Thermobifida alba: one gene and its partner. The protein of the gene in region 1 interacts with the protein of each later gene in a pairwise test. Links are inferred from orthologs where the notes say so. Each region holds a gene or a part of one and is shown on either strand. Other genes may lie near its edges.

The links.
Region 2: the proteins of clpS (region 1) and FOF52_RS00530 interact in binary tests that used the Escherichia coli proteins (3 or more experiments, as listed by UniProt). The link is inferred for Thermobifida alba from one-to-one orthologs.

Annotation. Positions count from the first base shown.
Region 1 is NZ_CP051627.1:2,739,411-2,745,209, reverse strand. Bases 1,337-4,031 are described here. They hold clpS (ATP-dependent Clp protease adapter ClpS), read left to right. Parts: upstream 1,337-2,386; coding sequence 2,387-2,677; downstream 2,678-4,031. Other genes in these bases: FOF52_RS12115 (MoaD/ThiS family protein), read left to right, coding at 3,924-4,031; FOF52_RS12120 (M67 family metallopeptidase), read left to right, coding at 3,399-3,812; FOF52_RS12125 (DUF2017 domain-containing protein), read left to right, coding at 2,720-3,265; FOF52_RS12135 (nicotinate phosphoribosyltransferase), read right to left, coding at 1,337-2,233. Also shown: FOF52_RS12140 (nicotinamidase), read right to left, coding at 286-861; more of FOF52_RS12135, read right to left, coding at 917-1,336; more of FOF52_RS12115, read left to right, coding at 4,032-4,202; FOF52_RS12110 (PLP-dependent cysteine synthase family protein), read left to right, coding at 4,208-5,155; FOF52_RS12105 (thioesterase family protein), read left to right, coding at 5,257-5,799. UniProt on the Escherichia coli protein: Involved in the modulation of the specificity of the ClpAP-mediated ATP-dependent protein degradation.
Region 2 is NZ_CP051627.1:125,813-131,718, reverse strand. The notes cover bases 918-3,719. They hold FOF52_RS00530 (Dps family protein), read right to left. Parts: upstream 2,652-3,719; coding sequence 2,184-2,651; downstream 918-2,183. Other genes in these bases: FOF52_RS00520 (CinA family protein), read right to left, coding at 3,309-3,719; FOF52_RS00525 (helix-turn-helix domain-containing protein), read right to left, coding at 2,794-3,150; FOF52_RS00535 (RrF2 family transcriptional regulator), read left to right, coding at 1,662-2,114; FOF52_RS00540 (GNAT family N-acetyltransferase), read left to right, coding at 965-1,453. Outside these bases: FOF52_RS00545 (DUF3046 domain-containing protein), read right to left, coding at 702-896; more of FOF52_RS00520, read right to left, coding at 3,720-3,812; pgsA (CDP-diacylglycerol--glycerol-3-phosphate 3-phosphatidyltransferase), read right to left, coding at 3,817-4,431; 30S ribosomal protein S12 methylthiotransferase RimO, read right to left, coding at 4,428-5,879.

The DNA of each region.
Region 1 (5,799 bases):
CCGTTCTTCGGATGGAGGACCGCCGCCCGTGACCGGAAACGGCCATCCGTCCCGGAAACCGGGACGAGAGGAGCATCAAGGGGATTCGTCCGCCGCCGTCCCCGCCGTCCCGGAGTGGTGAGGTCCCACGATCTCGGCTCCGCGCCCGGTACCGGGAGTACCCGGTGCCCTGCGCCGACGGGGGCCTTGACCTGCTCTGCTACGAGCAGCGGACCTGGTTCCTGCCCGAGTCGCAGATCTTCGTGGTGGACGAGTACGGCCTCGACGGGCTCGCCGCGGCCGCCGTCAGGCCACCACCGGCTCGCCCTCCAGGACCACGTCCGCCTCGGTCAGCTCCCGCAGCGCCTTGTCCACGGTCGGGCGGGCCACGCCCGCGGTCATCCCCAGCAGCACCCGCGCCCCGAACCCGGCGCGGACCGCGTCCAGGGCGGTGGCGCGCACGCAGTGGTCGGTGGCGATGCCCACCACGTCCACGTCGGTGACCCCGTGCCGCCGCAGCCACTCCTCCAGGGACACGCCCTCGGCGGTGGCCCCCTCGAAGCCGCTGTAGGCGGCCTCGTAGGCGCCCTTGTCGAAGACCGCCTCGACCGGTTCGGTCACCAGGTTCGGGTGGAACTCCGCTCCGGGAGTGCCCGCCACGCAGTGCGGCGGCCAGGAGTCCACGAAGTCGGGCGTGTCCGAGAAGTGCGACCCCGGGTCCACGTGGTGGTCCCGGGTGGCCACCACGTGGGCGTAGTCGCCGCCCCGCTCCGCCAGGTACGCGGAGATGGCCGAGGCCACGTCCGCGCCGCCGGACACCGCCAGGCTTCCGCCCTCGCAGAAGTCGTTCTGCACGTCGACGACGATCAGTGCCTTCTTCATGTCGAAACCTTCCTTCCGTCCGGGCCGGACCGGCTCCCCGTCCCGCCCGTGAGCCTCACAGGGAGAGACGCTGCTCGAAGACCGTGGGGATCGCGGGCTCCCCCCGGGACATCTGGCGGGCGGTCGCCGGAAGCTCGGCGACCGAGCGGGCGTGCCGCTCCCGAGCCGCCTCCAACGGCTCCCGCCCCACGATCTCGCCCCCGCGCACCAGCGGAACCAGCAGCGGCCGCTCCAGCGGGGTCAGCTCCGGCTCGTGGGCGAAGACGCGCTCGGACGTGGCCACCCCGCGGTCGTCCAGGCGCCGTGCCGCCCACTTGCGCCCCCCCTTGCTGGGCTTACCCACCGAGCGCTTGGCCACCGGCGACAGCGGGGCGTCCGGGGCGTCGCTCTGCGCGCGCGCCACCAGTTTGTACACCAGCGACGCGGTGGGCGCCCCGGAGCCGGTGACCAGCGCGGTGCCCACCCCGTAGCCGTCCACCGGGGCGATCGCCAACGCCTGGATGGAGTACTCGTCGAGGTCGCCGGTGACGATGATGCGGGTCCCGGTGGCGCCCTTGCCGTCCAGGAACTTGCGGACCTGGATCGCCAGCTCCTCCAGGTCGCCCGAGTCCAGCCGGACCGCGCCCAGCTCCGGACCGGCCAGTTCCACGGCGGTGTTCACGGCCCGCATCACCTCGTAGGTGTCCACCAGCAGCGTGGTCCCCGTGCCCAGCGACGCCAGCTGCGCGGCGAACGCGCTGCGCTCGTTGTCGTGCAGCAGGGTGAACGCGTGCGCGCTGGTGCCGGTGGTGGGGATGCCGTGGCGGCGTCCGGCCTCCAGGTTGGAGGTGGCGTCGAAACCCGCGAGGTAGGCGGCGCGGGCCGCGGCCACCGCGGCCTCCTCATGGGTGCGCCGGGACCCCATCTCGATCAGCGGACGCCCGTGGGCGGCGTGCACCATTCGCGAGGCCGCCGAGGCGATCGCGCAGTCGTGGTTGTAGATCGACAGCGCCAGCGTCTCCAGCACCACGCACTCGGCGAAGGAGCCCTCCACCACCAGGATGGGCGAACCGGGAAAGAAGCAGTCGCCCTCGGCGTAACCCCAGATATCACCGGAAAAACGGTAGTCGGCGAGGAAGGAGAGGGTAGGGTCGTCCACGATCCCGTTCCGGGCCAGGAAGTCCAGGACCTCGGGGTCGAAACGGAAACGCTCCAGGGCGTCCAGGAACCGTCCGGTTCCCGCGACAACACCGTAACGGCGTGTCTCCGGCAGCCGCCGGGCGAACATCTCGAAGACGGTTCTGCGCTGTGCCGCACCGCTGTGCAGCGCAGCCTGCACCATGGTCAGTTCGTAGTGGTCGGTGAGAAGCGCACTGCTCCAGCGTTCGGTCATGGCATCCCACCCTAGTTTGTGTCTGTCAGGAAGAAAATCGGTTCAGGGGCCGACACACGGGGCGGGCCCCTCCCGGAACGCGGGAGGGGACGGCGGAACACGCCACCGGCCACGGCCCACAGCGAGACGAGACAGCGAGGAGGGAAGAGCACCATGACCGCCCTACCGGTCGAACTCGACGAACCGCGCATCGAGGAGCACAACCGACCGGACGTGCCGTGGGTCACGATCGTCTGGAACGACCCCGTCAACCTGATGAGCTACGTCACCTACGTCTTCCAGAAGGTCTTCGGGTACTCCAGGGCCAAGGCCCACAAGCTCATGGAGGACGTGCACTACCAGGGCAAGGCGGTCGTCTCCAGCGGCACTCGTGAGGAGATGGAGCGCCACGTCGCCACCCTGCACGAGTACGGGCTGTGGGCGACCCTCCAGCAGGACAGGTGACCGAGGGGCAGACGTGGACCCGACAGCGGAGGCCGACCGTTCATGACCGCCAGATTCCGTTCCGCGCCGCACGGCGGGGTACGCCTCAGGATCAGCCCGGACGAGGCGAGGCTCCTCAGTTCCATGGCCGAACTCCTGCTGCGCATCGTCGAGGAGCCAGAGCAGCAGGACGGACTCGCCGCCCTCGTCGGCATCAGCGACTCCGCGACCAGGCCCGCGGACCCGGTGCTGGCCCGGCTCTTCCCCGACGCCTACACCGACGACTCCGCCGCCGCCACGGACTTCCGCCGCTACACCGAGAACGACCTGCGCCGCCACAAACGGGAGAACGCCCGGCGGGTGGCCGCCGCGATCCCCGCCGAGGGCGGCGAGATCACGCTGGACGCCGACGACGTGCAGGCGTGGCTCAAGGTCCTCACCGACGTGCGGCTCTCCCTGGGCACCCGCATGGGTCTGGAGACCGAGGAGGACGCCTACGCGATGCGCGCCGCCGCCTCACGGGACGAGTCGCTGGCCGCCGCGGCGCACATCTACGAGTGGCTCACCTACGTCCAGGAGTCTCTGGTCCAGGCGGCCTGGCCGGAGTAGGGGCGATCGCGGACCGCCCGCCGCCCCGGACCCGACGCGGCGGGCGGCCGTCGGCACGCCCCGCCGCCACCAGGGCACACCAAGCCATACCTACCGGGTGGGTAGGGATTGCGACTCGGCTAGGCTGAGGAGCATGCTGAGGATTGATCGCTCGATCTACGACCAGATCGTCGCCCACGCCCGACGGGACCACCCGGACGAGGCGTGCGGCATCGTGGCCGGTCCCGAGGGCAGCGACCGGCCCGAACGCTTCGTCGAGATGATCAACGCCGAACGGTCGCCCACGTTCTACCGTTTCGACTCGCTCGAACAGCTCAGGGTCTGGCGCGAGATGGACGAGCGGGGTGAGGAGCCCGTCGTCATCTACCACTCGCACACCGCCACCGAGGCGTACCCGTCGCGGACCGACGTCAGCTACGCTTCCGAGCCGAACGCCCACTACGTCCTGGTCTCCACCCGGGACCCCGACACCGTCGAGTTCCGCTCCTACCGGATCGTCGACGGGGTCGTCACCGAGGAACCGGTCGAGATCGTCGAGCAGGGCTGAGAAAACGGTGCGGCCCCGGAATCACCGGAGCGCCGCGCATGTTGAACCTATCCGGCGGAGCGTCGCGCATCCGCCGCTCGCACCCACAGACTTCTAGACGGAGACACATTCATGGCCATCGAGGTCCGCATCCCGACCATCCTGCGCAACCTCACCGGCGGAGCCAAAACGGTCGACGGGGAGGGGAGCACCCTCTCCGAACTCATCACCAACCTGGACAAGAACCACCCGGGCATCGGTGAGCGCCTCGTCGAGAACGGACAGCTGCGCCGCTTCATCAACGTCTACCTCAACGATGAGGACGTCCGCTTCCTCGGCGGACTGGACACCCCCGTCTCCGACGGCGACACCGTCACGGTCCTGCCGGCCGTCGCCGGCGGCGCGCGCTGAACGTCATGAGGTTCGACTCTCTCCTGGACTCGCTCGGCGGCACCCCGCTGGTCGGGCTGCCGAACCTGTCGCCCTCGCCCGAGGTGCGGCTCTGGGCCAAACTGGAGGACCGCAACCCGACCGGGTCGATCAAGGACCGCGCGGCGTTCTACATGATCGAGCAGGCCGAGAAGGAGGGCCTGCTCACCCCCGGGTGCACCATCCTGGAGCCGACCTCCGGAAACACCGGGATCTCCCTGGCCATGGTCGCCCGGCTGCGCGGCTACCGGATGGTCTGCGTCATGCCCGAGAACACCTCGGCCGAACGCAGCCAGCTGCTGCGCATGTGGGGCGCCGAGGTCCACTACTCCCCGGCCGAGGGCGGGTCGAACGAAGCGGTGCGCGTCGCCAAGCGCATGGCCGCGGAGCACCCCGACTGGGTGATGCTCTACCAGTACGGCAACCCGGCCAACGCCCGGGCCCACTACGAGACGACCGGGCCGGAGCTCCTGGCCGACCTGCCGGAGATCACCCACTTCGTCGCCGGGCTGGGCACCACCGGCACCCTCATGGGCGTCGGCCGCTACCTGCGCGAGCAGCGGCCCGACATCCAGATCGTGGCGGCCGAGCCCCGCTACGGGGAACTCGTCTACGGCCTGCGCAACCTCGACGAGGGGTTCGTTCCCGAGCTGTACGACGAGACGATCCTCAGCACCCGTTTCTCCGTCCCCTCCGACGCGGCGCTGCGCCGCACCCGGGAACTCCTCGACAAAGAGGGGATCTTCGCGGGCATCTCCACCGGCGGCGTGCTGCACGCCGCCCTCGGGGTGGCGGCCCGGGCCGCCAGGGAGGGCAAACGCGCCGACATCGCGTTCATCGTCGCCGACGCCGGATGGAAGTACCTGTCCACCGGAGCCTACGAGGGCACGCTGGAAGAGGCGGAGAAGCGCCTCGAAGGCCAACTCTGGGCCTGAGCCGCCGTACCGCCGCGCCCCGACGCCGGGGCCGCGGCGGTACCACGGCAACCCGCCCCCTGCCTGTCCGCGGAAGAACCGCTTTCGGTTCAATGGTCCCCATGACCCGATTCGACTCCGCGACCGCCGTCGTCCGCGTCGGTGAGAATCGATACGCCGCCGAACTCGATCCCGGATACCTCATCGGCACCGCGATCAACGGCGGCTATCTCATGGCGGTCCTGCAACGGGCCGCGCTCGCCGAATCCGACCACCCGCACGCGGTGTCCTCCTCCTACCACTTCCACCGTCCCGGTGGCGGCGGACCGGCCGAGATCGAGACCGAGGTGGTCAAGCGAGGCCGGACCGTCACCACCGTCCTGGTCACGCTGCGGCAGGAGGGGCGGACCGTCCTCACCGGGACGATCGCGACCGCCACGCTCGACTCGCAGGCGCAGCCCCTCTACGCGACGCCCCCGGCCCCGGTCCCCCCGATCGGACAGTGCCGCAGCTTCGACCCGCGGCAGGGCCAACTGGCCGAGGACGGCTTCCTCGCCAGGGTCGACGTGGGATTCAGCCCCGACAGCTACGCGGCCCTCCTCCGCGAACGCACCGCGGACACCCCCGAACTGTACGGATACGTCGACCTCAGCGCGCGCGACGGC
Region 2 (5,906 bases), 2.6 Mb from region 1 along the record:
CGATCTCGGCGCGCGGCACGAGCGCGGCCACCGAGTCGATGACGATGATGGAGATCGCGCCGGAGCGGACCAGCATGTCGACGATCTCCAGTGCCTGCTCTCCGGTGTCCGGCTGGGACAGCAGCAGGTCGTCGGTGTTGACGCCGATCTTCTTGGCGTAGGAGGGGTCGAGCGCGTGCTCGGCGTCGACGAAGGCGGCGATCCCCCCGGCCCGCTGCGCGTTGGCCACGGCGTGCAGGGCGACCGTGGTCTTGCCCGAGGACTCCGGACCGTAGATCTCCACGATCCGGCCGCGCGGGATGCCGCCGATTCCCAGCGCCACGTCCAGGGAGATGGACCCGGTGGGGATCGACTCGATGGGCGGGCGGTTGTCGTCGCCGAGGCGCATGATGGTGCCCTTGCCGAACTGGCGCTCGATCTGCGCGAGTGCGGTCTCAAGGGCTTTGTCTCGATCAGCAGCTGCCACGGGAAACCCCTGTTGGGTCGGTGCCTTCTTCTTCATGATGGGGGTGACGTTACGCCGCGGCAGTGACATCCTGCGACGTCTTCTCCCCCGCTGTGGACAACCTTCCGGGCCGTCCCCTCCCCGGGCGGTCGCGGCTGTCCTCCGGCAGCGGCGGGGCCGCCCCGGAACCACTCCAGGCTCGGGTGTCTCATCATCCTACCCGAACCTTTGTTCGATCGCGGGTGCCTCGCCGGGCTCAGTGGACGTCGGCGGGGAGGTCGAAGGTGCGGCACACGGCGCGCCAGACCTCCTTGGCGCCGACGCCGTCGTCGAGGGCCTGGCGGACCGTGCGGGAGCCGAGCTCCTCGATGACGTGGTCGCGGGCGAGGCTCTCGGCGTAGGTCTCGCCGAACTGTTCGTACATGAGCTGCCAGAAGCGGGAGAGTCTCATCTCTCCTCCGGTGTCGGTCCCGTTCCGGTCCGCTACCGCCGGGGTCCGGGACGGGGCATGCTGATGGGATGGAGTTCACGATACGACCGATGGCGGAGTCGGACCGGCAGCGGCTGGTGGAGGTCAGCCTGGCCGCCGACCGGTTGTTCGCCCTGGCCGGGGTGCGGCTGCCGCCCGACGACCCGGGGCTGATGCTGGACCGCTGCTCGCCGGTGCTGGTGGCGGGCCGTCCGCCGGTGGGTCTGGCGGCGTTGACGGTGTTGGACGGCGACGCCCACCTGGAGCAGATCGCCGTCCGGCCCGACCACGGGCGGCGCGGGCTGGGGACCGCCCTGTTGGAGGCGGCCTGCGCGCGGGCGCGGGAGCTGGGCCACCGCCGGATCACCCTGACCACGTTCCGGGACCTGCCCTGGAACGCGCCGTGGTATGCCCGGCACGGTTTCGCGGTCCTGGCGGAGTCGGAGTGGGGGCCGCAGCTGGCCGAGCAGTGGCGGGAGGAGGCCGAGACCGGGATCGCCGTGCTGCCGCGCGTGGTGATGCGGCGTGAGCTCGGCTGAGCGGGGTGGTCCCGGTCTGGGTAGGCTGGGGGTCGGACGCAGCGGTGTGCCGGTCCCGGCGTGCGGGTTCTCCGCGGTTGCGGGGCGGCGCGTCGGCCCTCGATCTTTCCGGGAGGCGGAGTGGTGATGAGACGCGGCGGCGCCGTCGGGCGGCCGTCCGGTGACCCCACTGGCCCGACCTCCCCCTGTTTCACGGCATAATCGCAGCATGCGCCTTTCCGCCCGGGTTGATTACGCACTGCGTGCCGCAGCCGAGCTCGCGGCCGCCAGTGGCGGTCCTGTCACGGCCGAGCAGCTTGCGCGTGCCCAAGCCATACCTGGAAAATTCCTGGAGAACATCCTGACCCAGTTGCGCCGTGCCGGTCTGGTGCGCAGCCAGCGGGGACCGGTCGGCGGGTACTGGCTGGCGCGTCCGGCGTCGGAGATCTCTCTGGCCGACATCATCCGCGCGGTGGACGGCCCGTTGGCGAACGTGCGGGGTGAGCGTCCCGAGCACGTCGCCTACGAGGGGGCCGCGCGCAGCCTGCAGCAGGTGTGGATCGCGTTGCGGGCCAGTGAGCGGGCCATCCTGGAGTCGGTGACGTTGGAGCACGTGGCCACGTCCGCGCTGCCGGAGTCGGTCCGGTCGTGGACGCAGAACCCGGAGGCATGGACGAGCTGAGCGGATCCGGGCGGACGGCTGCGGCCCCCGGAGCTCCGGGGGCCGCAGCCGTCCGCCCAGGTGCGGGTCTCAGCTCATCGCCTGGAACATCCAGTGCTGCTGTTCGAGGTCCTGGCTGGCGGCGATGAGCAGGTCCTGGGTGACGGGGTCGGCGTCCTCGGTGGCCCGGATGTGTTCCTGGAAGCGTTCGACCGCGCCGCTGAGGGCTTCGACGGCGAACGCGACGACCTTGTCGTCCTGGACGTAGCCGGGGTCGAGTTGGGGGAGGCGGGTGTCCTCGGCGACCCGGCCGGACCGTCCGTCCGGAGTGACGCCGATGGCGACGGCGCGTTCGGCGAGGACGTCGGTGTGCCTGCGGGCCGCGGCGACGAGTTCGTCGAGTTGCAGGTGGATGGAGCGGAAGTTGCGGCCGATCACGTTCCAGTGCGCCTGTTTGCCCAGCAGCGTCAGGTCGATCAGGTCGACGATCGCGGCCTGGAGCGCCTGTCCGGTGGTCTTGCGGGCCTCTTCGGTGAGCGCGCCGTGGATCTTGGCCATCGTTCATCCCCCCTGTGGGTCCGGTTGCGGGACGGCTGGGGGTCCACTGCCCAGGGGGAACGGGGGGAAACCCGGTGGGTGAGCGCGAACGGGCCGACCGTACACACCGCGGTCGACCCGTTCGTTCTCGTGTGGGCGGGGTTCAGACGCCCACCATGTCGACAACCTCCGGAACGCGATCGGGGATGGGGTCGATGCCGAGCCGGTCGGGGCTGGTACCGGTTCCCGCCGGGACCGATCCGCTGAGCGCCGCCTCCTGGAGTTCGGCGAGGGCCAGCTGGTCGGAAACCTCTCGAAGGACCTGGGAGAGGGGGACTCCCAGCGCACCGCAGATCGAGGCGAGCAGTTCGGAGGAAGCCTCCTTCTGGCCGCGTTCGACCTCTGACAGATATCCCAACGACACTCGGGCATCGGCCGACACCTCGCGGAGAGTGCGGCCCTGCCGCTGCCGAAGCTGCCGTAGCACGTCACCAAGCAGGTGACGAAGCAGGACCATCATTCGCGCTCCCTCCTACCGGTAGCGACCTTCATAAAAACACCGTACCTGCCCGAAGCCCGATCGTCGCACCTCATAGCTTCCTTGTTCGCTGGAGGGATAACACGATCTTGGTGAGGTTTTGTTCCCCGAGTTCGGTGTCTTGAACGGGCTGCCGGTCGTTATTTCACGGTGGTTTGTGCCACGTCGGCCACCAGGGTGTCGCGCAGGAGGGCGAGGGCTGCGGCGACGGTCTGCTCCCGGATGGCTTCCCGGTCTCCGTGGAGTTGGAGTTTCCGCAGGTCGCAGCGGTTGTCGGGGCGGGCTGCGGCGGCGTAGACGGTGCCGACGGGCTGTCCGTCCTGGGGCTCGGGTCCGGCGACGCCGGTGACGGCGAGGCCGTAGGTGGCCGTGAAGAGCCGGCGGGCTCCGCGGGCCATGGCGGTGGCGACGTCGGGGTGGACGGCGCCGTGGTCGGCGAGCAGGGCGGCGGGGACGTCGAGGAGGGCGGCTTTGGTGTCCGTGGCGTAGGTGACGGCTCCGCCGCGGAAGACGGCGGAGGCGCCGGGGACGGCGGTGAGGGCGGCGCCGATCATGCCGCCGGTGAGCGACTCGGCGACCGCGAGGGTGTGTCCGCGGTCGGCGAGGAGGGCGTGGACGCGGGCGGCGAGTGCGGGGACGGGCACGGGGTCAGCTCCTTCCCGCTTCTTCGCCGGGCTGTCCGTTGCGGGCCTGGTGGCGCAGGCGCAGGGCCTTGACGACGTAGTCGGCTCCGGTCCACAGGGTGACGGCGACGGCGGCGGCCATGACGGCGTGTGCGGGCAGTTGCAGGTACCACTGGTCGGGCAGCGGGAACAGGTAGGCGCTGATGGCGACGATCTGCAGGACCGTCTTGAGTTTTCCGCCGGGGCTGGCGGGGATGACGCCGTGTCTGATGACGGCGAACCGCAGGGCGGTGATGCCCCATTCGCGGATGAGGATGACGGCGGTGACCCACCACCACAGTTCGCCGGTCCAGGACAGCAGGAGGAGGGCGGCGCCGGTGAGGGCCTTGTCGGCGATGGGGTCGGCGATCTTGCCGAAGTCGGTGACGAGGTTGTGGCGGCGGGCGAGCTCACCGTCGACGCGGTCGGTGATCGCGGCGACGACGAAGACGGTGAAGGCCGCCAGGCGCCACCAGAGGCCGTCCTGGAGCATGAGGACGGCGAAGACCGGCACCATGACGATTCGGCTGATGGTCAGGATGTTGGCGATGTTCAGCACCGGAACGGGACCGGTGGGTGCGACGGGGTCCGGGGTGCTCACGTGGTATCAGCGTCTTCCTGGTGTTCGGCGACGAGGTCGACTCCCATGGCGGTCAGCACCGTGGCGGGCACGATGTCGCCCACGCGCGGTTCGGTGTCGGCGTAGACGATGGTGCTGCCGTCCACTTCGGGGGCCTGGTGTGCGGCGCGTCCTTCGTAGGCGCCTTCGTCCAGTTCGGCTTCGATGAGGACGTCGACGGTGGAGCCGACGCGCTCCTCGGCGCGCTGGGCCATCAGTTCCTCGGCGAGCTGGTTGAGCTGCTCGACTCGTTCGGCGATGGTCTCCTCGGGGAGTTTGCCGTCGAGTCCGGCCGCTTCGGTGCCGTCCTCGTCGGAGTAGCCGAAGATGCCGATGGCGTCGAGGCGGGCCTGTTCCAGGAAGGCCACGAGTTCGGTGAGGTCCTGGTCGGTCTCGCCGGGGAAGCCGACGATGAAGTTGGAGCGGATGCCCGCTTCGGGGGAGCGGGCGCGGATGGTCTCCACCAGTTCCAGGAAGCGTTCGCGGTCGCCGAAGCGGCGCATGCGGCGCAGCAGGGGGCCGCTGGCGTGCTGGAAGGACAGGTCGAAGTAGGGCACGACGCGGGGGGTGCCGGTGAGGACGTCGACGAGTCCGGGGCGGACCTCGGCCGGTTGCAGGTAGCTGACGCGGACGCGTTCGATGCCGGGGACTTCGGCGAGGCGGGGCAGGAGCTTCTCCAGGGCGCGCAGGTCGCCGAGGTCCTTGCCGTAGGAGGTGGAGTTCTCGCTGACCAGGAACAGTTCGCGGACGCCCTGGCCGGCGAGCCATTCGGCTTCGCGGAGGACGTCGTCGGGGTGGCGGGAGAGGTAGGCGCCGCGGAAGGAGGGGATGGCGCAGAAGGAGCAGCGGCGGTCGCAGCCGGAGGCGATCTTGAGGTTGGCGACGGGGCCGCCGTTGAGCCGCAGGCGGGGGACGGTGGGGCCGGAGGCGGGGGCGACTCCCTGGGGCAGCGGGGCGGTGTCGGTGCCGAAGGAGAGGTGTCCGGGGGTGTGGGCGCCGGTCGCGGCGGCGCGGTCGACGGGGCTGATGGGGAGCAGGGTACGCCGGTCGCGGGGGGTGTGGGGGACGAGGGGGCGTCCGGCGAGGACGTCGTCGAGGCGCTCGCTGATCCGGGTGTAGTCGTCGAAGCTGATGACCTGTGCCTCGGGCATGGCTTCGGCCAGTTCCGCCCCGTACCGTTCGGCCATGCAGCCGGCGGCGACGACCTTGGTGCCGTCCTCGGCCGCGTCCAGCAGTGTCTCGATGGAGTCCTGTTTGGCGGCTTCGATGAAGCCGCAGGTGTTGACGACGACGACGTCGGGTTTTTCTCCGTCGTCACCCTCGACGAGGGTCCAGCCGTCGGCGGCGAGCCGCCCGGCGAGTTCTTCGGAGTCGACCTCGTTGCGCGCACACCCGAGGGTGACGAGCGAGACAGTACGGCGCGATGACATAGCTTCCAAGGTTAGGGGAATTCGTGG